DNA from 3 places in the Halanaerobium sehlinense genome. Region 1 is predicted to be linked to each of the others. Evidence: riboswitches for the same ligand, from Rfam matches in the RefSeq annotation. Region 1 holds a riboswitch; each other region holds the start of a gene.
What was found. Region 1 has a riboswitch for cyclic di-GMP ahead of ACZ446_RS08070 (GspE/PulE family protein). Riboswitches for the same ligand answer to the same signal wherever they lie in the genome.
Positions count from the first base shown of each region.

Region 2: it holds a riboswitch for cyclic di-GMP, as region 1 does, so the genes downstream of both, ACZ446_RS06730 (hypothetical protein) here and ACZ446_RS08070 (GspE/PulE family protein) in region 1, are expected to answer to the same signal.
Region 3: it holds a riboswitch for cyclic di-GMP, as region 1 does, so the genes downstream of both, ACZ446_RS10870 (hypothetical protein) here and ACZ446_RS08070 (GspE/PulE family protein) in region 1, are expected to answer to the same signal.

Region 1 covers NZ_AP042442.1:1,674,957-1,682,807, reverse strand. The annotation lists gene mltG (endolytic transglycosylase MltG) at 1-68, shown strand, start outside; gene ACZ446_RS08110 (O-methyltransferase) at 133-777, shown strand; gene ACZ446_RS08105 (peptidase U32 family protein) at 770-1,999, shown strand; gene ACZ446_RS08100 (DUF4911 domain-containing protein) at 2,001-2,222, shown strand; gene ACZ446_RS08095 (cell wall hydrolase) at 2,526-3,167, shown strand; gene ACZ446_RS08090 (AbrB/MazE/SpoVT family DNA-binding domain-containing protein) at 3,284-3,538, opposite strand; gene ACZ446_RS08085 (Fur family transcriptional regulator) at 3,740-4,168, shown strand; gene ACZ446_RS08080 (Crp/Fnr family transcriptional regulator) at 4,250-4,942, shown strand; gene ACZ446_RS08075 (shikimate dehydrogenase) at 5,074-5,970, shown strand; cyclic di-GMP riboswitch class I at 6,039-6,122, shown strand; gene ACZ446_RS08070 (GspE/PulE family protein) at 6,312-7,851, shown strand, end outside.
Region 2 covers NZ_AP042442.1:1,400,868-1,408,718, forward strand. The annotation lists gene ACZ446_RS06720 (pyruvate carboxylase) at 1-1,519, shown strand, start outside; gene ACZ446_RS06725 (DUF4870 domain-containing protein) at 1,779-2,135, shown strand; gene ACZ446_RS06730 (hypothetical protein) at 2,218-2,469, opposite strand; cyclic di-GMP riboswitch class I at 2,512-2,586, opposite strand; gene ACZ446_RS06735 (hypothetical protein) at 2,744-3,214, shown strand; gene ACZ446_RS06740 (metallophosphoesterase family protein) at 3,229-4,548, shown strand; gene ACZ446_RS06745 (AAA family ATPase) at 4,549-7,416, shown strand; gene mgtE (magnesium transporter) at 7,490-7,851, shown strand, end outside.
Region 3 covers NZ_AP042442.1:2,232,270-2,240,120, forward strand. The annotation lists gene ACZ446_RS10855 (LTA synthase family protein) at 1-868, opposite strand, end outside; gene ACZ446_RS10860 (MBL fold metallo-hydrolase) at 1,066-2,175, shown strand; gene ACZ446_RS10865 (DUF3006 domain-containing protein) at 2,264-2,482, shown strand; gene ACZ446_RS10870 (hypothetical protein) at 2,509-3,027, opposite strand; cyclic di-GMP riboswitch class I at 3,039-3,114, opposite strand; gene ACZ446_RS10875 (hypothetical protein) at 3,255-3,635, opposite strand; gene ACZ446_RS10880 (alkaline phosphatase) at 3,867-5,225, opposite strand; gene ACZ446_RS10885 (aldo/keto reductase) at 5,402-6,238, opposite strand; gene ACZ446_RS10890 (DUF2905 domain-containing protein) at 6,376-6,609, opposite strand; gene rihC (ribonucleoside hydrolase RihC) at 6,693-7,607, opposite strand; gene ACZ446_RS10900 (nitroreductase family protein) at 7,621-7,851, opposite strand, start outside.

The sequences.
Region 1 (7,851 bases):
ACGGCAGTCATGTTTTCACAAAGACATATGAAGAACATCTTAAAAAACAGAGGGAGTTTTCAAATTAAATTTAAACTGAGTTTTGATCTAGATCTTAAAAAGTCTATTTTTAAAGTATAAAGGAAGTAAATTATGAAACTAACTGACATTAACAGCAAATTTTCAAAAAATGAATATATTATGCCTCAATTTAAAAAGGTAGAAAATGAGTGCAGAAACAATCATATTCCAATTATTGATCGTGATGCAGCTGCCTTACTTAAGCTGCAGCTTAAGTTAAAAAAACCTCAAAGAATCTTAGAGATCGGTACAGCGCACGGTTTTTCGACTTTACTCTTAGCTGAGTCAAGCCCAAAGACTGCTAGAATTACGGCAGTCGAATTAGATCCACAGCGGGCTTTAAAGGCCCGAAAAAATTTTGCTGAATATAATTATCAGGAAAAAATAGACTTAAAGGTTGGAGATGCGTTTGATATTTTAATGTATCTAAAAAATGATTATGACTTTATTTTTCTTGATGCTGCCAAAGGGCAGTATTTTTATCTTTTTGAGTATATAATGGAGCTTTTGGCTCCTGGAGGAATTTTGATTGCAGATAATGTTTTATATAAAGGAAAGGTTTTAGAAGTTGAGAAACAGCGACCCAAAATTAGAACAATGGTAAAAAATTTGAAAAAATATTTAAAATTAATAATGAACCACCCGGAACTTGACTCTACAATTGTAACTGCAGGTGATGGGATGGCGATTAGCAGGAGGAAAGATATAAATGAATAAAATAGAATTACTGGCACCAGCGGGAAATTTAGAAAAGTTGAAAACCGCCATTTTATTTGGTGCAGATGCTGTATATTGTGGAGGTTTAAACTTTGGCTTAAGAGCCGGAGCAGATAACTTTAGTGTTGAGGAATTAAAAGAGGGAATAGAATTTGCTCACAATCGCAGTAAAAAGGTTTATATGACCCTGAATATGATTCCCCACAATGAGGAACTGGCTCAACTTCCAGAGTATATAGAAAAAATTAGAGAACTCAATTTAGATGCGTTAATTATTTCTGACCCCGGTGTTTTTGCTTTTGTCAAAAAAGAAATGCCCGAGATGGAAATCCACATCAGCACCCAGGCTAATAATGTTAACTGGGCTTCAGCTTTATTTTGGGCTGAACAGGGAGCAGAAAGAATTATTCTGGCCCGTGAGTTGGGTAGAGACGAAATTAAAGAGATTGCTGCTAAAACAGAGGGTAAAGTAGAACTGGAATATTTTGTCCACGGAGCAATGTGTATTTCTTATTCTGGCCGCTGCCTTTTGAGCAACTATTTTGTCGGACGAGATGCAAATAAGGGCGATTGTGCTCAGTCCTGCCGCTGGAAATATCACCTGGTAGAAGAAAAAAGGCCGGGAGAGTATTATCCAGTTGAGGAAAATGATCAGGGAACATTTATCATGAATTCCCGTGATTTAAACCTGGCAGAGGAAATACCTGAACTAATAGAAATAGGTCTAAGCAGCCTCAAAATAGAGGGTAGAATGAAGAGTGTTCACTATGCAGCTACAGTTGTCAATACCTACAGGATGCTGATTGATCAGTACTATGCTGATCCAGAAAACTATCAGGTGGATACTAAACTTTTAGCTGAGCTCAGAAAGATCAGTCACCGGGATTATACCAAGGGCTTTTATTACGGCAAACCAGGTTCAGAAGGGCAAAGATATCAAAGCTCTTCCTATTTAAGAACTTACGATTTTATGGGTGTAGTTAAAGCTTATGATCATGAGTCACATGAGGCGGTTATTGAGGTAAGAAATAAGATTTTTAAAGGTGATGAACTGGAATTTATAGTTCCTGGTCAAAAAACATTTACTGTTAAAGCTGATTATCTTTTAGATGAAGAGGGAGCAGAAATTGCGGCGGCTCCTCATCCAAAACAGCTGATTAAAATACCACTAGCTGAGGAAGTTCCAGCTGGTTCTCTACTCCGACGTCAGAAGGAGAATTAGAATGAAGGATACTCTAAAACTAAGATATGAGGTTGACCCTACAGAAATTAATTATATTGATATGATAATTAAGGCCTATGAAGGAATTGGGACGGTTAATGTCGACCATGATAATCCAGGTCAAATCTGGATTGATGTCACTGAAGGTACCAAAAAAGAAGTTAAAGAAGTAATGGCTGATTTAGGGCAGCAATTTAAAGTTGAATTAATTTCTGAAGAATAAATTAAGTTCATAAAAGTCTGAATTTTAATTTTGGTTCCCGACTTAACAAGCATCTTAAGCTAATAATAATTGACTATCAAAATTGTAAAATAAGAACATTTGACAAGCTGCAGTTAATTGTTTATTATTAAGTTGATAATCACATATAATTATTAATAAGCTTATAAGCAAATAAGTTTAAGTTGGAAGCAGATTAAAGGAGGAAGATTATATTATACATTTTACTATCAGTTTACAAAAGGGAGGTAATATATCATGCTGAGCAGGAATAAAGTTTTGATCTCGGTCATGTTACTCCTCATAATGGTGTCTTTTGTCAATCTCAAGGAAGTAGAGGCTCTGGATTTAGCTGAATTTGGAAGCAGGGCGTTGAGCAGAGGCGACGAAGGAATAGATGTAGCAGTTTTACAGCAGAAATTAAGTCAGTTAAATTATTATCAGGGAAGCATAGATGGTATCTACGGTGGTGGCACAGTTGCAGCCGTAAAAAAATTCCAGAGAGACAATAAGCTTCAGATTGATGGAGTTTTTGGTCAGAGTTCATTTAAAAAAATGCCGCAATTAGAGGCAGAATTAAATTACAACATATCAAGAGATGACATAATATTACTGGCCAGAATAATTCATGGAGAGGCCAGAGGTGAGGATTTCAAGGGTAAAGTAGCAGTTGGTTCGGTAATCTTAAATAGAATTAAGAGCAGCCACTTTCCCAATACGATTAGAGATGTTATTTTGCAAAAAGGACAGTTCAGTAGTTTAATGGACGGACAGGCTAATTATTATCCTGGAGAAGAAGAACTGCAGGCAGCTAGAGCAGCTTTATTAGGTTATGATCCAACAATGGGTTCAATCTATTTCTATAATCCGGATGTGGCTACAAATACAGCCTGGATATCCCAGAGAAACTTTGTAACCAGAATTGGTGGACATGTATTTTTAAGATAAGAATATAAAAAGATTATATTTAAAATAAAAATGACAGTTAAATAAAAGAATAGCACCTGTTAGGGTGCTATTTTTTTAAGAGATTGTTATCCAATTTTTGTTATTTGGGTAAAATTTTATTTTTCTGCCTGTAGTTCTTTCATATTCTCCATACACTCACCACAGATAGTTCTACCCTTATATTCTATAGTGTCATCTGCACTACCACAGAATATGCAGGCTGGCTCATATTTTTTTAGAATAATTTTTTCTTCATCAACAAAAATTTCCATAGGATCTTTTTTATTGATATTCATAGTTTTTCTGAGCTCAATTGGAATTACCATTCTACCCAAATCATCAATTTTACGGACGATACCAGTAGATTTCATGTTAATTCTCCTTTCTTAACATATTTCGACAAAATATTTCTATTTATTACATTATATAATTAAATAGACCCGTAGTCAATAGCCAAAAGTTATTTTCTTAAGTAAAAAATGGATATTCAAGCGGAAAAATTCAAAAAAATTATTAATATCTGTGGAAATTTATGATAGAATGTAAATAGTCATTTAAAAGAGGTGTTAATTATGGAGAATTTAAAAGAAAAGTTTAAGCGAAAATTAGCCGAAAATAATTATAAATTGACCAGACAGCGAGAAATTATTTTAGAAACTATTCTGGAAAACAAGAACTGGCACTTTACAGCTGAGGATCTGTTTGAAGCTGTTAAGAAAAAAGATAAGGATATTGGAATGGCTACTATTTATAGAAGCCTGGAATTAATGCATAAATTAGAAATAGTAAATATCCATGATTTTAATGAAGATTCCCGTATCTATGAATTATATTTAGAAGAATCACATCACCACCATATGATCTGTAAAAACTGCGGCAGGCTGGTAGAATTTAGTGATGAAGATATAGATTATTTAGAATCAGAGCTGGAAGCCAAGTATGATTTTAAGGTTACAGAACATAAATTAAGATTTTATGGTTATTGCAAAGATTGTAAGTAAAGAAATTTATTAAGAAAAAAGGAATTTATTCATTAATAGAGAATAATAATAATATAGAACCAAAGAGAGGTAGGTTTAGATATGGAAGAAACAAAACAGTGCTTAAAAGATTTAATTGTTTTTCAAAACCTTGATCCAGAAGAATTAGAATTATTATGCAAAAATTCTTATGCTAAACTTTACGAAAAAGATGAAGTCATCTTTTTTGAAAATGACAGTGTAAAAAAATTATATTTCTTAGTTAATGGTAAAGTTAAACTTTCCATGCTTTCAGCAGAAGGTAAGGAAAAAGTTTTAACTATTCTGCAGGAGGGAGATATTTTTGGCGAGTTATCACTATTTGACGAAGATCCTCACCCTTTAACAGCAGAGGTAATGGATGATGCCCGTCTTTTAATTATTCCCTGGAATGAGATGGAAAAGCTGATTACCGAAAGACCTTCTCTGGCAATTAAAATCATTGAGGCTCTATCCAAAAAAACACGCCTCTTAACAAGTCAGGTGAGAGAATTGGTGTTTCAGGATGCTGCAGGCAGATTAGCCAGTTTGCTTTCCCGCCTGGCAGAAGATTTTGGCCGTGAAATTGATGAAGGAACTGTCATTGATCTGGTTCTAACTCACCAGGAAATTGCCAATTTAATTGGTTCCTCTCGGGTGACTGTAACCAAACTGATGAATAAATTCATAGATGACGGCATGATCACCATTAAAAAAAGAAAAATTATAATTAAGGATTTCGAATCACTGGGAGAAAGACTTCAAACAATATTTTAATTGAAAACTGGAGTTAAATATTCCAGTGGTCTGAGAAAATACATAACAGACACGCTGGTATTTAAGTCCAGCGTGTTTTAACTTTTTAATTAATAAGATTCTAATATTTATAAGATTTTAGGAGGCAGAAGATGAGTATTTTTATACCAGATAGTGAAACAAAGTTATATGGTTTATTAGGTAAAACTTTAAGCCATTCAATTTCTCCATCCCTGCATAATAATGGATTTAGAGATTTAGGATTGAATGCAATTTATTTAATGCTGGAAACAAAAGAAAAGAACCTGGAGGAATATATTAATTCTTTAAAAACCTTAGGTTTCTCGGGCTGGAATGTTACAATTCCTTATAAGGAAAGCATAATTCCCTACTTAAATGGATTTTCTTCTCTGGCAAGAGCCTCAGGAGCGGTTAATACTGTTTTAAATAGAAGAGGGCGCTTAACAGGTTATAATACTGATGTGATTGGGTTTCAGCGTCAGGTAGAAGAATCAGGTTTTGTAGCTAAAGATAAAAGAGCCGTTGTAATTGGAGCTGGCGGAGCAGCTAGAGCAGTAATTGCAGCACTGATTCAGCTTGACTTAGCAGATATTACTATAATTAACCGGACTGTAGAAAATGCGGAAGAATTAGCAGGACTTTTCAGAGAAGATAATCCTAAGCAAAATATTGATTTCTGCAGTTTGGAAGAGCAGGAATATGCAGAACCTCTAAAAGCGGCTGATTTGGTAGTTGATACTACCCCTGTCGGGATGTATAGTAATAATATTAAGAATAAATTGGTTATTAATCCAGATTATTTACACGAGGAACAGCTGGTAATCGATCTGGTCTATAATCCTTTAAAGACCGAAATTTTAAAAGAAGCAGAAAAAAGAGGAGCCCAGATTGGAAACGGGCTGCCGACTCTGATTTATCAGGCAGAGGCTTCATTTAAGCTCTGGACCCAGGAAATGCCGCCCAAGAAAAAGTGGTATCAGATAGCAGAGGAAGCAGTAACTAAAATTGAAGCTGATACCGAAAAATAATACTTTTAGGTAATGTTTTTCAAAAAAAATTATTTTATAATTTAATTAAGACAAAAAAAATATAAATTAAATATTAAAAGCAAAGCAGTCTAAAGGCTGTGACGCAAAGACATAAGTCTAAGGGGAAACCTATGATAGTTATGTTTGCCTCAGGTGTAAAATTGCCAAAGTGAATCAACTTATGGCAATTTTTTGCTTTATAAACTTAAATTATCAAAAAGATTAAAATTTAATTAAAATTTTGCAGGAAAAATTAAAACTCTGTCGAATTTTACTATAACAGCAAAAAGATTTACAAAATATTTCAAAAGTCGACAAAATTTTTATTGTGAGGTGATAATTTGGCTTTTAAGAATCGAAAAAAATTAGGAGAACTTTTATTAGATCATGAATATATAACTAGAGAACAGTTGGATTCGGCTTTAGAAAAGCTAAAGGATACTGACAAAAAAATTGGTGAAGTTTTAGTTGAACTTGGATATGTTAGAGAAGAATCTCTAATTGAGGTTTTAGAATTTCAAAGAGGAATTCCTCATGCAGATTTAGATAAATACTTTTTTGATCCTTCGCTTTCAAATTTAATACCTGAAAATATTGCTAGAAGATATTTAGCAGTTCCGATTGAAAAAAAGGGTGAGAGTAAACTAAAAGTTGTTATGGCAGACCCAACAGATTTAGTAGCAATTGATGATTTAGAAATGTTAAGCAATTTAACAATTGAGCCACTTTATGGAGCACCTAATCAAATTCGTTCAGCTATAGACAGACTTTATGGTAATCAAGATATAGATATTTCTAATATTTTTGAAGATTTCAATTTAGATGACGTAGAAGAGGTATCTGATAACCAAAACGAAGAAATATATGAAGAAGCTGAACTAAGAGAGATGGTTGATGAAGCACCAATAATTAAATTGGCAAATTATATTATTTCTAAGGCCTATCAAAAAGGTGCAAGTGATATTCATATCGAGCCTGAAGAAAATAATATTAGAGTTAGATTTAGAATAGATGGTGTTTTAAAAAAAGAAATGACTGCACCTAAATCTTCGCATAGAGCATTAGTTTCAAGAATTAAAATTATTGCTAATCTAGATATTACTGAACATCGTGTTCCTCAGGATGGCCGAATCAAGATGATTTTCAAAGGGGAAAATTTAGATATGCGTGTTTCTACCTTACCTACTGTTAGAGGAGAAAAAGTGGTTATTCGTCTTTTAGCGAGAAATACGAATCTTTTAGATTTAGATAATTTAGGATTATCAGATTATAATAGAGTTAAATTTGGAAATTTAATTAAAAAGCCAAATGGGGTTCTGTTATTAACTGGACCAACTGGGAGTGGAAAGTCAACAACTCTTTTTGCAGCTTTAAATGAACTTAATAGTCCTAAAATTAATATGGTTACAATTGAAGATCCGGTTGAATATCAAATTCCTGGTATTAATCAGGTTCAGGCTAAGGTAAAAGCAGGATTAACTTTTGCTAAAACACTGAGATCAATTTTAAGACAGGATCCAGATATAATTATGATTGGAGAAATGAGAGATGAAGAAACTGCAGAAATAGCAGTTCGCTCTGCTTTGACTGGGCATCTGGTTTTTAGTACTTTACACACAAATGATGCAGTTAGTTCAATTACACGATTGATTGATATGGGACTAGCACCCTATCTTGTAGCTGCTTCTTTAAATGGTGTCGTGGCTCAGAGACTTGTAAGGAGGCTCTGTCCTCACTGTAAAGAAAAAAGAAAACTGGACAGACCGGATTTAAAATACTTAGGAGATCCAGAAATTGAAGAAGCATATTTTTCAGTTGGTTGCAAAAAATGTAATAATACTGGATATGATGGACGTTTAGCAATTCAAGAAATTTTTGAAA
Region 2 (7,851 bases), 270 kb from region 1:
TGTCTTTCGGATTTTTGATTCTCTAAACTGGCTGCCAGCAATGGAAGTTTCTATAGATGAAGTCGTTAAACAGGGTAAAATTGCTGAAGTTTCAATGTGTTATACAGGTGACATTTTGGATGATAAAAGAGCTAAATATGATCTGGATTACTATGTAGATTTAGCTAAGGGAATAGAGGAAATGGGAGCACATATTCTTGGAATTAAAGATATGGCTGGACTTTTAAAACCATATGCTGCCTATGAATTAATTAAAGCTTTAAAAGCTGAAATTTCTATTCCAATTCACCTGCATACTCATGATACAAGTGGTAATGGTGGAGCTACCCTTTTAATGGCTGCTGAAGCAGGAGTTGATATTGTGGATACCGCCTTTAATACAATGGCAGGATTGACAAGTCAGCCACCACTTAACTCAATTGTAGCAGCTCTAACTAATACTTATCGTGACCCAGAAATGAATATTGAAGATATTCAGAAAATCTCAAATTACTGGGGTGCTGTTAGACCCGTTTATTCCCAGTTTGAATCTGAGTTAAAGTCAGGTACAGCCGAAATTTATAAATATGAAATCCCTGGAGGTCAGTATTCTAATTTAAAACCACAGGTAGAGAGTGTTGGTTTAGGTCACCGTTTCAAAGAATTTAAGGAAATGTACCGTAAGGTTAACTTTATGTTGGGTGATATACCAAAGGTTACTCCTTCTTCTAAAATGGTAGGAGATTTAGCAATCTTTATGGTTAAAAATGATCTGACACCAGATAATATCTGCGAAAAGGCCAAAAATATGGCTTTCCCGGATTCAGTTGAGGCTTACTTTAAAGGTATGCTTGGTCAGCCTCCTGGAGGTTTCCCGGAAGATATACAGGAGATCGTTCTTAAAGGGGAAGAACCGATTACAGTTAGGGCTGGAACTTTACTTGAGGATTATGATTTTGAGGCAGCTGCAGCTGAACTAAAATCAGAATATGATTTTGAACCAACTCAAAAGGACCTTTTAGCATATGCACTTTATCCAAAGGTCTATAAAGAATATTTAGATTACCTTGAAGAATATGGTGACCTCAGTCATATGGGTAGTGATGTATACTTCCATGCGCTACGTGAAGGTGAAACAAGTGAAATCAAAGTTGAAGAAGGTAAAACTTTAGTTGTCAAATTATTAGAGATTGGTAAAGTTGACGACCAGGGTTTCCGCAGACTTGCTTTTGAGGTAAATGGTTTTAGAAGAGAGATAAAAATCTATGATGAAGCAAGCACTGCCAAAGCTGATTCTGCGGTTAAGCAGATGGCTGATCCTAATAATGAAATGGAAATTGGAGCCAGTCTTCCCGGTAATATTGTTGAAATTTTAGTTGAAGAAGGGGAAGAAGTTGAAGAAAATCAGAGCTTAGTGATTATGGAAGCTATGAAGATGGAAACAAATATAACTGCTCCTGCAGCTGGTACAGTTGCAGCTATCCATGCTCAGGCAGGTCAGCAGCTTGAATCAGGAGAATTAATCTTAGAGTTAGAATAAATATAGACTTAGAATATATATAATAATCAGCTTAAAGTTTAGCTATAAAAGTTAACTAAACTTTTTGACTTAATTACCCGTCTGAATTCTCAAATTTAAAGAGAACAGGCGGGCTTTCTTATTTAAAATATTTACTGCTTTTTAAATTTGCTTGATTATGTTAAAATAAGATTAGAAGAACTTAATTAAAATTTATAAACTAAAGCTGAGAAAGAAAGGGGGAAGAGATATTATCTAATCAGATAATTATCTCAAATTTATGTATCACAAAAAAACCAGTCTCGGTCTTGATGAAAATATCGAGTCAATTTTAGCCTATGCAGGTATCTGGGTTACGGGTTTGATTTTTCTATTTATTGAAAAGAAAAACAATCATGTTCGTTTCCATGCGATGCAGTCATTAATCACCTTTTTTTCCTTGTTTATAGCTTCTTCTTTAATTTTAGTAATTCCGGTAATTGGGGTTATGATTTCTTCTTTAATAACTTTTGTTGGAACTATTCTCTGGTTTTTACTGATGTATAAAGCCTACAATGGTGAAGTATTTAAGCTGCCTTTTATAGGTGATTTAGCAGAGGAATTAACTTTTGGTGAAAGTTTTAAAGAAAAAAATTAGCTAACTAAAATTATAATTTCAAATAAAAAATTAGTAATAAAAAAAGCCTGTAGAAATTAAATCTCTACAGGCTGCTTAAATTTTATTTAATTTTTTTCAGCTGTCCAGGGGGTAAATCACTTTCATCTGTATCATTTTCCTTTGGATCTCCAGGTGGCTGTGGATCAAGTCCATTACCAACACCATTATTACCCTTTTCTTTTGTAGGTGGATCTGGTTCTTCAGGGTCTTCTGGGTCATCGATCGGATCTATTATTGCCAGTACAGAGAGAGTTAAACTAAATACAAGAACCAAAACCAAAAAAACTGCCAGTAAACGATTCCAGCTTTTCATAAGATAACCTCCTTTTTATAGACCATAAAATTAAGGAGAAGATCTGGCAGCCTGGCGGCCCTAAAAGGGTCCATAGCTTTGCGAGACATTTTTGCAAATGTTTTGCTTTTTGGATGCTCCTTCATATATATAATTATATTACTAAGATTAATATTAGTCAATAATTTTAATTCTAAATTATAAAATATTTTACAGGATTTGATTACTTAATATAGAAATATTATTAAGAGGCTAGATCTGCTTTTAAATAAATACTAAAATAAAAAAGGGGATAATGATGCATAAACCATCTAAAAGATTTGTTTATTTTACGATTCGTTTCATTCTTGTCCATGTTTTAATTTATATTTTCATAGGGGTTATTTTTAAAAACTTTGAAAATTATGTTGTCTCATTTACTAATATTGATGCTTATTACGATTTTAAAGCATCAGAACCTGAACTTTTTAGGATAGCATCAGTTTTTCAAATTTTTAGAGGTGCTATTTTTGCCTTTATTTTATATCCCTTTTATGACAATATTATTAAAAGTGATTATGCCTGGCAAAAATTATTTTTTATAATCTGGGGTTTTTCCTTTATAGGAGCAGCTGCTCCCATACCGGGTTCAATTGAAGGCTTAATTTACACCAATACTACCTTAGTTGAACATGGAATTGCATTAGTTAAATATACAGTAGAAATCTTTGTTTTTTCCTGGTTTTTTGTAAAATGGGAAAATAGAACTGAAAGAGACTACAGTTAAATTTGGAGGCAGTAATGGCAAAAAATATTAAATTTATTCATACAGCAGATATACACTTAGGCAAAAAATTAAGCTGCAATATTCCCTCTGAAACTCAGGTGGATAAAGTTTTATTTGATGCAACTGAGCAGGCTTTTCAAAATTTAGTTGAACTGGCAGTGACAGAAAATGTTGATTTTATCTTAATTGCAGGAGATCTTTATGACAGAGAAGCCAGATCAATTAAATCCAGTCATTTCTTTTTAGAGCAGGCTGAAATCTTAAATAAAAATGACATTAAAATATTTGTTATTTCTGGCAACCATGATCCAGCAGGGATAGAAAATGAAGTTTTTGAGCTGCCTGAAAATGTTAAATATTTTTCAAGTGATAATGTGGAAAGCTATGAATTTTTAAAGAACGGAAAGTTAGCAGCCAGAATTTTAGGGCAGTCTTACAGACAAAAATTCGAGAATAGAACAATGTATAATTATTATACAGCACCGGACAATTCAGTCTTTAATATTGCTCTCCTGCATACTGCTTTAAATAAGGATAATAACCGTTATGTACCTGTAACTAAAAGTGAGCTGTTGACTAAAAATGAAATACATTATTGGGCTTTGGGACATATTCATCAATATCAAAAGCTCAATCATAAACCATCAATAAATTTTTCTGGTACTCTGCAGGCTCATGATATTAGTGAAGAAGGTAATAAAGGAGCTCTTTTAATAGAAGTTGATTCTAATTTAAAAGTTAAAGAAAAGTTTATTCCACTGGCTCCTGTTGTTTTCAAAAAAATCGAAATTGATTTAGAAAAATATGAAGAACTTGATAATATTAGTCAGCTGCTGCAGCTTTTAAAGATCAGATTGGACAAATCTATCGAAAATCTTAGACTGAAAAACGAGTCTCAAACTTTTAAGACTAAGGCTGTGATAGTTCGATTATATATTAAGGGTAGAACTGGAATTCATCGACATCTAGATGCTAATCGAGATGAGCTTGAAGAAACACTTTTAAAAGATATCAGAAGCAGATTTAGAGGAGAAAGTCCAAATCTCTGGCTGCATTCTTTAGTTTTTAGAACTACAGCTCCTATAAAGAATTTAGAAGAGCTTAAAAAAAGCAGTGAACTTTACCAAAATATTGACCAGTTAATAAATGATATTTTAACCGATCCAGAATTAAAAAGGGAATTAGCTGCTGAGTGGGGTCAGATCTGGCAGGGAGATCAGAATCCCGAAGATAGGGAAAATCATAAATTTTTTGCGGATCAAAAAATACGGGCAGATATTTTAGAAGAAGCAGAAAAGATAATTATATCTGAATTAATAGAAGGCGGAGATTAAATGTTTTATAAAAATATTTATATTCGTGATTTTGGAATATTTAATAACCAAAATTTAGAGGATATTTCTAATAACCTGGTTGTAATTGGTGGTCATAATAGAGCCGGCAAGAGCAGCTTTTTAAAACTTTTGCGCCATCTACCATTTGGTCTGCCACAGAATAAGTCAATTCCTCCAGCCAGCAATCAATATTATATTGAGGCTGAAATTGAGAGAGATTATAGAAATTACAGCTTGTATTTAGAGGGTTATGCTGCCCCTAAGATTTTAGATGAAAAACAAAATAAAGTCAAAGCTCCAGAACTTTTTAATTACTTAGACCAGCTGAGCTACCAACAACTTTTTACTATTACCCTTGACGAACTGCAGCAGTTATCTAAAATTGCAAAAGGTAAAAAGAGAGAAAAACGCTTATACTCAATTCTTCTTGGTGCTGGTCTGTCAGAATTAGTTAAAGTTCCAGAGTTGGCAGATAAATATTATAATTATGCTAAAAATATAGGAGGTACTCTTGGTGATCCTTCAGTTGCTTCATTTAAGCCCTATTTTAAAGAAATTGAGGAAGCTGAGTCATTAAGAGATCAGGCATTATTAGAGATTAAAGAGTTTAATCAAAAAAAAGAAGAATTGAAAGTTTCAAAAGATAAACTGGAAACAGTAGATAAAGAAATAACTGAAAGTGAAAATCAAATTTTCCTGCTTGATCTGCTCAAAAATAATTATCCTACTCTTACAAAAATAGAGAATTTACAGGTTGAAATAGAGCAGTCATCAGTTAAGGAAAATGAAGAATATCTGGAACTTGAGCAAATTGAAAGTTATCAGCAAAAACTTGTTTCAATAAAAAACAAAATGAAATCTAATAAAAATGATTTATATAAGTCAATAAAAGCTAATAAATTAGATGATTTTCTAGAATTTATAAAAAATAATAGCTCCAAAATAAATAATCAGCAGCAAAAAATTGACCTGATTAATGAAAAAATAAAAAATTTAAAAAAACAAAAGAACAAAATTAGTAATGAATATCAGACTTTAACTCTAGAACTAGAAAATCTAAATTACAGCTGGCAGCAGCCCTTAATAAAGCTTGATAAAATAAATTTGGATTTAATTGAAACAGAAAAGTTTAATGATAATTTAAGCAGAAATGAAAGTTTAAAGACAGCAGTAAATAATATAAAAGGAGAAATTGATAAATTAGATGCTGAAGTAAAAAATATTAAAGCTAATATAAATGACTATGACTATAAAAGTCCTGCTTCAATTTTAAAAAATACTTATTATGGTTTAGCTTTATCAATTCTGGTTTTGAGCTCTTCTTTTATTATAAGTTACAGCCAAATTAAATATTTTTCTCTATTAATTGCCGGCTTTGTTTTCATTTATTATAGTTCTTATTATAAAAGTTCTAAATTGGAAAAAGAAAAAGCTGATAAATTAGAAATAGAGCTCACCCAGAAGAAGAATAAATTGAATTCGTATCGAAAGCAGCTTACAGAAAAAACTAAGGAACTAAAAAAAGTCCAAAATAATTTAATTAATTATGCTAATTTATTAGGAATAAAAAATGTTGAAGCTGATGAAAATTTAAATTATTTAAGATCATATTTTTTAGAAATTAAGGATAAAAAAAGAAGATATAAAAAGCTAAAAATAGAAGAAGAGGAGAAATTTAAACTTAAAGATGAAATACTGTTTGAATTAAGAGAAATATATGATTTAATTAAAGAGGCAGCTGATTACTTCAATGATCAACTTGACCTTAGTGCTGCTGCAGAAACTGAAACTGTTGATTTAATTTCTAAGTCTCAATTTTTGTTTAAAGATCTGAATCAATTGTCTAAAATAAAACAATCTGCTGAAGAATATTTGGAAAAAGAAAAAGAATTTGAGCTTTTACAAAGTGAGATTTTAGATTTTTTAGGTGATTTAGAAAGCGAAAAAAAGCTGGAATTGCGCCTGGAGCTTTACCGCCAAAAAGCAGAATCGGCAGCTGATTACCAAAAAATAAAAAAAGATTATGATAAGCAAAAGTCTCAAATAGAACATATTCTTTTAGCCTCAGATAAAACAAAAAAAATTCTAAATGAAAAAGATTCTGATGAAACATATTATCAACTTTTTCTAAACTTATATCATGATTTTTCCTCAGCTGATGCAGTCGAAGCAGAAAAGAAATCACGTGAAAAAGAGCTTCAGTTATTAAAAAAGAAAAAAGAGAGTTTAGAAGAAAAAATAACTACTTTGAAAAATAAAATAGAGGCACTTTCCAGCTCAACAAAGATCGAAAACGCGCAATTGAAGCTTAATCAGGCCCAGAATAATTTAGAAAAAAAAGCTCAGAGATATGCTGTAAATAAAAGTGTTTATTTTATTTTAAAGAAATTAAGAAAGCGAATGGTAGAAAAAGCAGAAGAAAAATTATTAAAACCCGCTGCAAATATTTTAGCTGAAATTACTGATAATTACTATAAAAAATTAGAAACTGGTTCTGATCTAGAAGAATCAGAATTTCAGGCAGTTACTGAAAACGGTAAAAAATTTAACAGCGTAGAACAGTTAAGCCGGGGTAGTTTAGAACAGCTATTTTTAGCAGTTAGAATTAGCAGAATTAAGGAAATAAAACCTCATTTACCAATTATATTGGATGATTCCTTAGTTAATTTTGACAGTAAACACTTATATAATACGGCTGAAATAATTTCTAATTTAGCTAAGACAAATCAAATTTTTGTTTTAAGCTGTCATCCTCATTTAATTAAGTATATCAGTGAAATATCAGATTCAGCTCAATACTGGAAACTAGATTCTGGAAACTTTGAATTAAGTGACAGTCAGGAATTAATTTCTCATTTAAGTCTTTAATTCTAATTATATGACAATATAATTAATAAATTCTGCAGAACTAACACTAATTTTGTTAGAAAGAGGTGATCAGATGGAGAAAAAAATTGAAAACATCAAAGAAGAAATTAATAATTATTTAAATCAGTCAAAGAATATTCAAGAAGACTGGATCGAGGACAATCACCCGATAGATATTGCTGAAGCCTTATCTGAATTAGAAGCTTCAGAGATAAACAACTTTACTAAATTACTGGAAACTGAAGATCTTGCAGATATCTTTGAAGAATCTGAAAAAGAACTTCAGATTGATATTTTAAAATGCAAGACTTCACAAGAAATTATAGAGATTTTTTCTCATATGGCAGCTGATGATATAACTGATATATTAGGCTTACTGCCAATCCAGAAGCGAAAAGAATTACTGCGACATATGAAACAGGATGATGCTTTAGT
Region 3 (7,851 bases), 560 kb from region 1:
GACTTTCTCCTTTTAAACCATTTAAAAAAGGTGTAACCTGCTTACCCTGCTGTTCATAATCAATTATTTTAGCATCAAGTGATTCAACCTGAATTAAAATAACATTTGTATCCTGCGGCAGAGTTTTAAAAGTGCTTAACTGTTTTTGTTTTTGATAATATGGTACATCTTCTAATTCAGGTCTTGGTTTTTCTTCACTGCGGGTAAAATAACTATAAGCTTCCATTGTATATAAAGGAAGAATTCCATAAACGGTAGCCAGATAAGAGCTGCCAGATTGATAAAGTGCAGCTGGACTTAGATCCCCCATAATCAGACTGCCTGCAAAAACCTGAATCAATAAAAGCATAACAACTACAGCAAAAATTGTTAAATTTTTATTAGATAAACTATTAAAAGAACGATCCCATAATCCCATTTCAGTAATTGATTTTAAGTCAGGTAGTGAATTAAAACCAAACAAACCCAAAAGAGCAAGGTCCAGAATTATAATCAAATCTCTAAATTTAAAAATATGAGTAAACAAAACCTGGTACATCGAGAAAGTTCCAGTTCCCTCTCCTGCCGAAAGGTCGCTAATACTCAAAAAGTTACCGAAATAGCGATTATACCAGTAATTAACGACAAAGAAAAATGAAAAAAGAAAGAGCATGAAAAACAACCTCTGTCTTATCTTTTTTGAAATAAGCAGAGGCTCTATAAATTTCAGGTAAAAAGTTACAAAAAATAAATTTCTAATTGTTAGTGCTGTCAGTGAAGGAGCATAAAAAATCTGCAGCATCAAATAATTGTATTTTATTATAAATGCCAGAAAAAGTATTAGAGATAAATACTGCAGTCTTTTTTCTAATTTATAATTATCAAACACTTATACTCCTCCCAGGTTTTTGGCATAATATCTTTTCGCTATAATCATATCAGATAATTAATTCAATGAAAAGTAATTTTTTAACACATAAAATAAAAGGATTTTAAGTTAAAATCTAGAAGTTGTATAATATATAGAAATGAATTCTTTCAGTTAAAAACACTCTAATTTAATAACAGATACAGAAAGGAAAAATTATGGACAAAAAAAAGATTATATTTTTAGCCTTATCAGCAGTAATTTTACTGCTTTTTTCTCTAAGCTTCAATACAACAGCTCAAAACCTAAAAGTTCATTTTATAGATGTTGGCCAGGGTGATTCGATTTTGATTGAAGAACCAGGGGGGCATAATATTTTAGTTGATGGTGGTGATCGAGCAGATATAGTGGCCGCTCAAATAATTAATTATCTAAAAAATCGAAACATCAAAAAGCTGGATTATATAATTAGCACTCATCCTCATGCTGATCATATCGGAGGACTGGTAGATATTATAGACAGTTTTGAGGTCACTGCTGTCCTTGACAGTGGTAAAGTCCACAGCTCTAAAACTTATGAAGATTATTTAATCAAAATAGATCAGGAAAATATTAATTTTGATACCCCTCGTCAGGGAGATAAATTAAATATTGGAGATATTAAAATTCACTTTCTACACCCAGACCAAAATCTTGATCAGTACGATTTAAATAATTCTTCGCTGGTTTTTCTCTTGAAATATGGTCAGCAAAGCTTCTTATTTACAGGAGATATTGAAAAGGAAGTAGAAAAAGAATTGTTAAGAAAAAATCCAAATCTAAAAGCTGATATAATCAAGGTTCCTCATCACGGTAGTGATACTTCTAGCTCAGCAGCCTGGGTAAAAAGTTTAAAGCCAAAAACTGCAGTAATTCAAGTTGGCTCTGATAACAATTATGATCACCCAAAAGCAAAAATAATTAAACTGTACCAAAGCACAGGAGCCAATCTATTTAGAAATGATTTAAATGGAAACATTGTAATTACAGCTGATGGTAGAAACCATACCGTAAAAACAGAAAGAATTTCAGATAATATAATAGCTGGAGCAGAATTTGATTCAAAAAGTAATAATGCCCCAAAAACAGAAACAGCATTGATCAATATTAATACAGCTGAGGCGGCTGTTTTAGATAAGCTCTGGGGAATTGGACCAGCAACAGCTAAGAAAATTATAAAATATCGAAGTGAACATGGTCCTTTTGAAAAACTTGAAGAAATCAAAAAAATTAATGGTATTGATGATTATAAATTTGATCGCTGGCAGGATAAAATAACTATCAATTAACTTATTTGGATGGTGGGGATAACTAATGTTAAATAATTAGAGAAATTAATCTAGATATCAATAACTACTAAATAGGAGGAATGATCAAATGAAAGTAACAGTTGATAAAATTGAAAATGGAAAAGCAAGACTTTTAATTCGACCTCAGGAAAAAGAAGATTTTTTTCTACCAGTATCAGAACTTCCAGCAGCTGCAGAAGAAGGAAGCATCTTAGAAATCAGTTTCAAATTAAAAGAAGATGAAAAAAAAGCTGCCGAAAAAAGAGTGGGCAGCCTTTTAGATAAGTTAAAAAAGAAACAGAGCTGATATCAGCTCTGTTTTTCTCAGTTATTTTAATATAAAATTGGTTCTATACTAAATCTTAAATCAAAACCTAAATTATTCCTTCCAATTTTCACTTTAGGTCTATGATCTAAAATATATTTCAGATCAAAACTTATTTTTTGAATACCTTGTCTTCCTAGAAATTTAGCAGTAGTTGAATTTAGTTTTTGCCATTCTAGATTACTTTGATCACTCTTTTTGATCATTAATTCGGAATAGATATTTCTATTATTCAATCGTAAATTCCAGTCTGCATTACTAAAAACTTCAATCACCAAAGCATCTTCAACAATTATTTCTCCAGCCTCTTTATAATTATCTATTAAAAATTTATCATTAAAATTCTTAAGCTCAACAATATTAACTTTTTGAAAAGGCGGTATTGCTGCACTTACAGAAGCATTTTTTTCAATTTGTAAATCTTCACCACTAATAGATTCTGCAAAAACGACTATAGAAAAAAGACTTAAAGCCAAAATTAATAAAACAATAATCTTTAAAATGCTTGCTTCTAAATTAAATTTCATTATTTCCTCCTTTTAGCAGCCGGCTATCTCATATTGAGATCCTCAGCTTTGTGTCCTTACCTCACGATAAGTTTACCTTTTATAAAAGAAGCTATTAAATTCTTTTATTAGCTTATATTATATATAATAAAATTCTTATTAGCAATCTTTATTTTGCTAAAATATCACTTAATTCTCTAGCAAATCAAATGAACAAAAATAGGCTGATTAAGGCCTACTAAATTAGATTATTTTTGAATAATAACAGCTTTATTATTACTGCCTCTTTGTTTAATCACAGCATTATCACGATCAGAAAACTGCTTGATCACTGCTCTATTGCTTTCTCCAATTTGAGTTATAGAAGCACTATTCAAATTACCATTCTGTACAATTAAAGCACTATTTCCGCTGCCAATTTGCTTAACAGAAGCTTTATTATCCGCTTCACTATTTATTTCAGTCTGATTTTCCATTTCTGAATCCCAAGAATTTTGAATTGAGTAGCCTAATCCACTAAATTCTTTTTGAAAACTCTTTTCCCAGCTGCTTTTAGGTTGAGCTGCTGCCGCTGTACTAATTCCTAAAAACAATAACAGTGAAATCATTAAAACAAAATATTTTTTCATTATAAACCCCTTAATTAAATTATTCAAATTCTCTTTTCAAGTCAATTTTTAGATAACGAACTAGTTTAATTATAACAGAACGAGTCAGATTAGTGAAGATAAAATTAAAAATTATTGTTTTGAGCAGTTAAATTAATAGTCTCATAAAAAAATGATGGTAAGTTTTTTATAACCTACCACCATTTATTAAATCTATTTAATTATTACTATTTAATTTTTGTTTTTAGCTGTTTATGGGCGCATTGATTCAAATAGCAGTTTAGAGAATTCAGTATTCTGCATCATACCATTAAATGCTTCTGCACCTTCACCATAAGCAAATACTGGGACTGAGTTAAGAGTATGCCCCCCAGTAGAAGAATTAGCTCTAATATAAGTGTTAACTACTCCTGCCTGATACTCATTAGCTATGATTGAACCAATTTCATATCCTACAAGATATGAATACTTAATATTTCCTTCATCATCAAGAATTAGTTCATTGAATCTAGCAACTTCTGCATCAGTTAAAGAGATATCAGCATATTCTTCAAAAACAGACTTAACACTTGCTGCAGTATAACCCTTACCATTTTCTTTTCTAGTCATTTGAGAAGCCATATATTCTGGAGAAACATCGATATTCATTAAAGCTTCTTTATTAATTGGCTCAGTTACAGAAAACCCTAAAGTTTCATGGTCTGCAGTTACAATTACTAAAGTATCTCCATTCTCTTTAGCAAAATCAACTGCTGCTTTTACACCTTTGTCAAAATCAAGAGTTTCTGCTACAACACCAGGAACATCTGCTGCGTGTGCTGCATGATCAATACGAGCTCCCTCTGCCATTAAGAAAAATCCATCTTCATCTTCAGATAGGACTTCAATTGCTTTTCTTGTCATGGCTTCAAATGAAGGTTCTTGTGACCCAAGATCATCACGGTCATTAATATAGTTCATATAAGATTCATTAAAGAGCCCCAGCAGCTTTCCATCCATTGCAATAACTTTTTCTAACTGAGTTTTATCAGAAACATACTGATAACCCTCTTTCTTTGCCTTAGCAATCAAGTCTTCTCCTGCTTCTTCTTCCATGAAATCTTCACGGCCACCACCGAGCATTACATCTACACCATTTGCAATAGCCTGTTTAGCAATTGCTCCACCCATGCCTCTATCTTCAACTGAGGCGATAAAAGCAGCTGGTGTTGCGTCAGTTACCATATTTGTACTGATAACTCCTGTAGCTTTGTTTCTAACCTGAGCAAAGTCTAAGACCGAATCCAGTTCTGCACCATTTTTGTTCATGGCAATTGCACCATTATAAACCTTGCGGCCTGTTGCCATTGCAGTACCAGCTGCAGCTGAATCTGTTACACCTTCTGTAGAGCTGGTCATCATTATACCTGTTTCAGGCAGTTTCATTAATTCCAGTTCATGATCCTTGCCACCGGCGAAATAACGGGCCATATCAATCTGACCAATACCCATACCATCACCAATTAAGAGAATGACGTTTTTTACTTCAGCCTGTGCTGCTCCAGTAAAAGCCAGAGCTAAAACTAAAAACAAAGTCATACCCAGCATTAATTTTCTTGATTTTTTAAACATAAATCTAAATTCCTCCTTTAAATTTTTGTTTGTCAGACGACTGATGTCTGTCTATTTAATACTATTCAATACAAGTTATTGAAGTCCTTCTTTTTTTCTGATTTTTTTGTGAATTGCAAAAAAATAGGTACCCTGCATTTTCACAGGATACCCAGGTTAAACTTAGATTTTCAAATTTAAGAACTAATTCCATAAGTGTCATCATCTAGATTTATCATATATATTCGCTTGTGCTGATCAATATTATCAATTTTTGCTATATCATCTGCTGCAAGTTCCCAGTCAAATAGATCTAAATTCTCTTTGATATGACCTTCACTTTTTGACTTAGGCAGTGGAACAATACCTTTTTGAAGTTCCCACTTTAAAACAACTTGAGCTGGCGATTTATCATATTTATCAGCTAATTCTACAATTGTTTCATCTTTTAAAACTTCTGTTCTGGCCAGTGGAGCTGAGGCCTCTACAACTATATCATTCTGCTGACAGAGTTCCAGTAGTTCTTTTTGCTCTTTTTGATATAACCAGGGATGTATTTCGATTTGGTTTACAGTAATTGGTACCGGAGTGATTTTTAAAGCAAAATTCAACTGATAAGCTGAAAAGTTGCTGACTCCTATGTTTTTTACCAGACCCTGATCACGAAGATATTTCATCGCCTGTAAAGTTTCTCTTAGTGAAATAGCTGGATTAGGCCAGTGAATTAAATATAAATCAAGATAGTCTGTTCCTAATTTTTTTAAAGAACGCTTACAGGCCTTGATAACGCTTTCATAATTTAAGTTAGAAGGCAGCACTTTCGAAGTTATAAATAACTCTTCCCGATCATAATTCTTTAAAAATTCACCAATTCCAGCTTCATTATGGTAGCCTTCAGCTGTGTCAATGTGGTTATAACCTGATTTTACTGCAATTTCTACCTTTTCTCCCACATTCTCTTCAGCAATGTCCCATGTACCATAAGCGATAACTGGAATTTCATCACCTGTTTTTAATTTTCTAGTTGGAATCATATTTTTATTCCTCCTTTGAATTTTATCTCAAATAAAATTGTTAGACTATCCACTTTAATATAATTAAAGATTTAAGAACAAAATCCTTTTTTTAATTTTTTTGCCTGCACTATTCAACTCTTTTTGGTCAACAAAGCTCAACTAAAAAAATATAAAATAATCTTGATTATTATACTTAAAATAAGACTCAGGACAAGCATTGTAGCCATTGGAAAATAAAAAGTAAAATTTTTGTGCTCTACTTTTAGATCACCAGGTAAATTACCAAACCAGGAAAGTGAAGCTCCACCAAAGTAGATTACTGCTCCAATTAAAGCTATTACAACAGCTGCTATTATCAATAATAGACCAATAGTTTTATATTCTTCCATCTACCAGAACTCCCTCCTTTTAACTTTTAAAATGAGATAAAAATATCATATTTTCTCATAAAATTTCCTGTTTTAACATACATTTATTTAAGCTTCTTGATTTCAGCCATTACCCAGTCTCTAAACTCTTTTTGATCAATTTCAACAGCCAGTTTCACATTTTTTTCATCTGTATACCTTGCTGCTAAATCAGCTACCGTAGCACCAGCGGCAGGACCATCTAGAGCAACTTCTAAATGAGTTTCCTGAAATTCAAAAATATCAGGCCGTAATAGATAACAAATAGTGCAGATATCATGCATCATTAAACCAGTCTTTTTTAGATCACCACCCCGATAATGGGTAAATAATGAATAGAGCATTTCACCCGCCTCGCCCAGCTCTTTTATTGCTTCAATATCTTTTTTATTTAAAAGCGCCCTGGAGGTTACTCTAAGTCCAAAAATAGTAACTTTAAGTCCAGAATTAACTACCATTTGAGCAGCATGTGGATCAACCTTTATATTAAATTCAGCTGCAGAATTAGTATTGCCCCCAACTGTTGAGCCACCCATAATTACAACTTCTTCAATTTTTGCTTTGACTTCTGGGTACATTGTTAAAAGTAAAGCTGCATTTGTGAGAGGACCAATAGTAACTAAAGTAATCTTATTTTCAGCAGCTAAAATTCTATTTTTTATCTCTAGAACAGCATGTTCAGGCAGCAGCTTACGGCTGCTTTCTGGAAAATCATAACCACTCATTCCTGTTTCCCCATGAAACTGACTTGCATCCTCATAGTCTCTTAAAAGAGGTATTGAATTCCCAGCTGCCAGCGGAATATCCTTCGCAAAAAAATCAAGGATTTTTTTTGCATTTTCTGTTGTATAATCTAAATTAACATTACCGGCAACTGTGCTCATCATTTCAACTTTCAGATCCGGATTATTCAAAGCAATTGTTAAAGCTGCTGCATCATCTATTCCTGGATCAGTATCTATTATTATGTTTCTTTTCATCTAATCATCTCCCTTACAATTTTACCGTACATAAATAATTATATCCTTCAACTTCAGCCGGACTTTCAGCTAACTTTTCAATTTTAAAATTTTTATTATGATGATCTGCTACGAGCCAGAGGTGAGCCAGAGCTATACCCATATCAAGCTTATTCATTCTTTGGTAGAAAAATTTCTTAATGAAATTGGGATCTTTTTGATAAAGATGAATTTGCGCTTCTTCTGAAATTAAAAACCAGGGTTG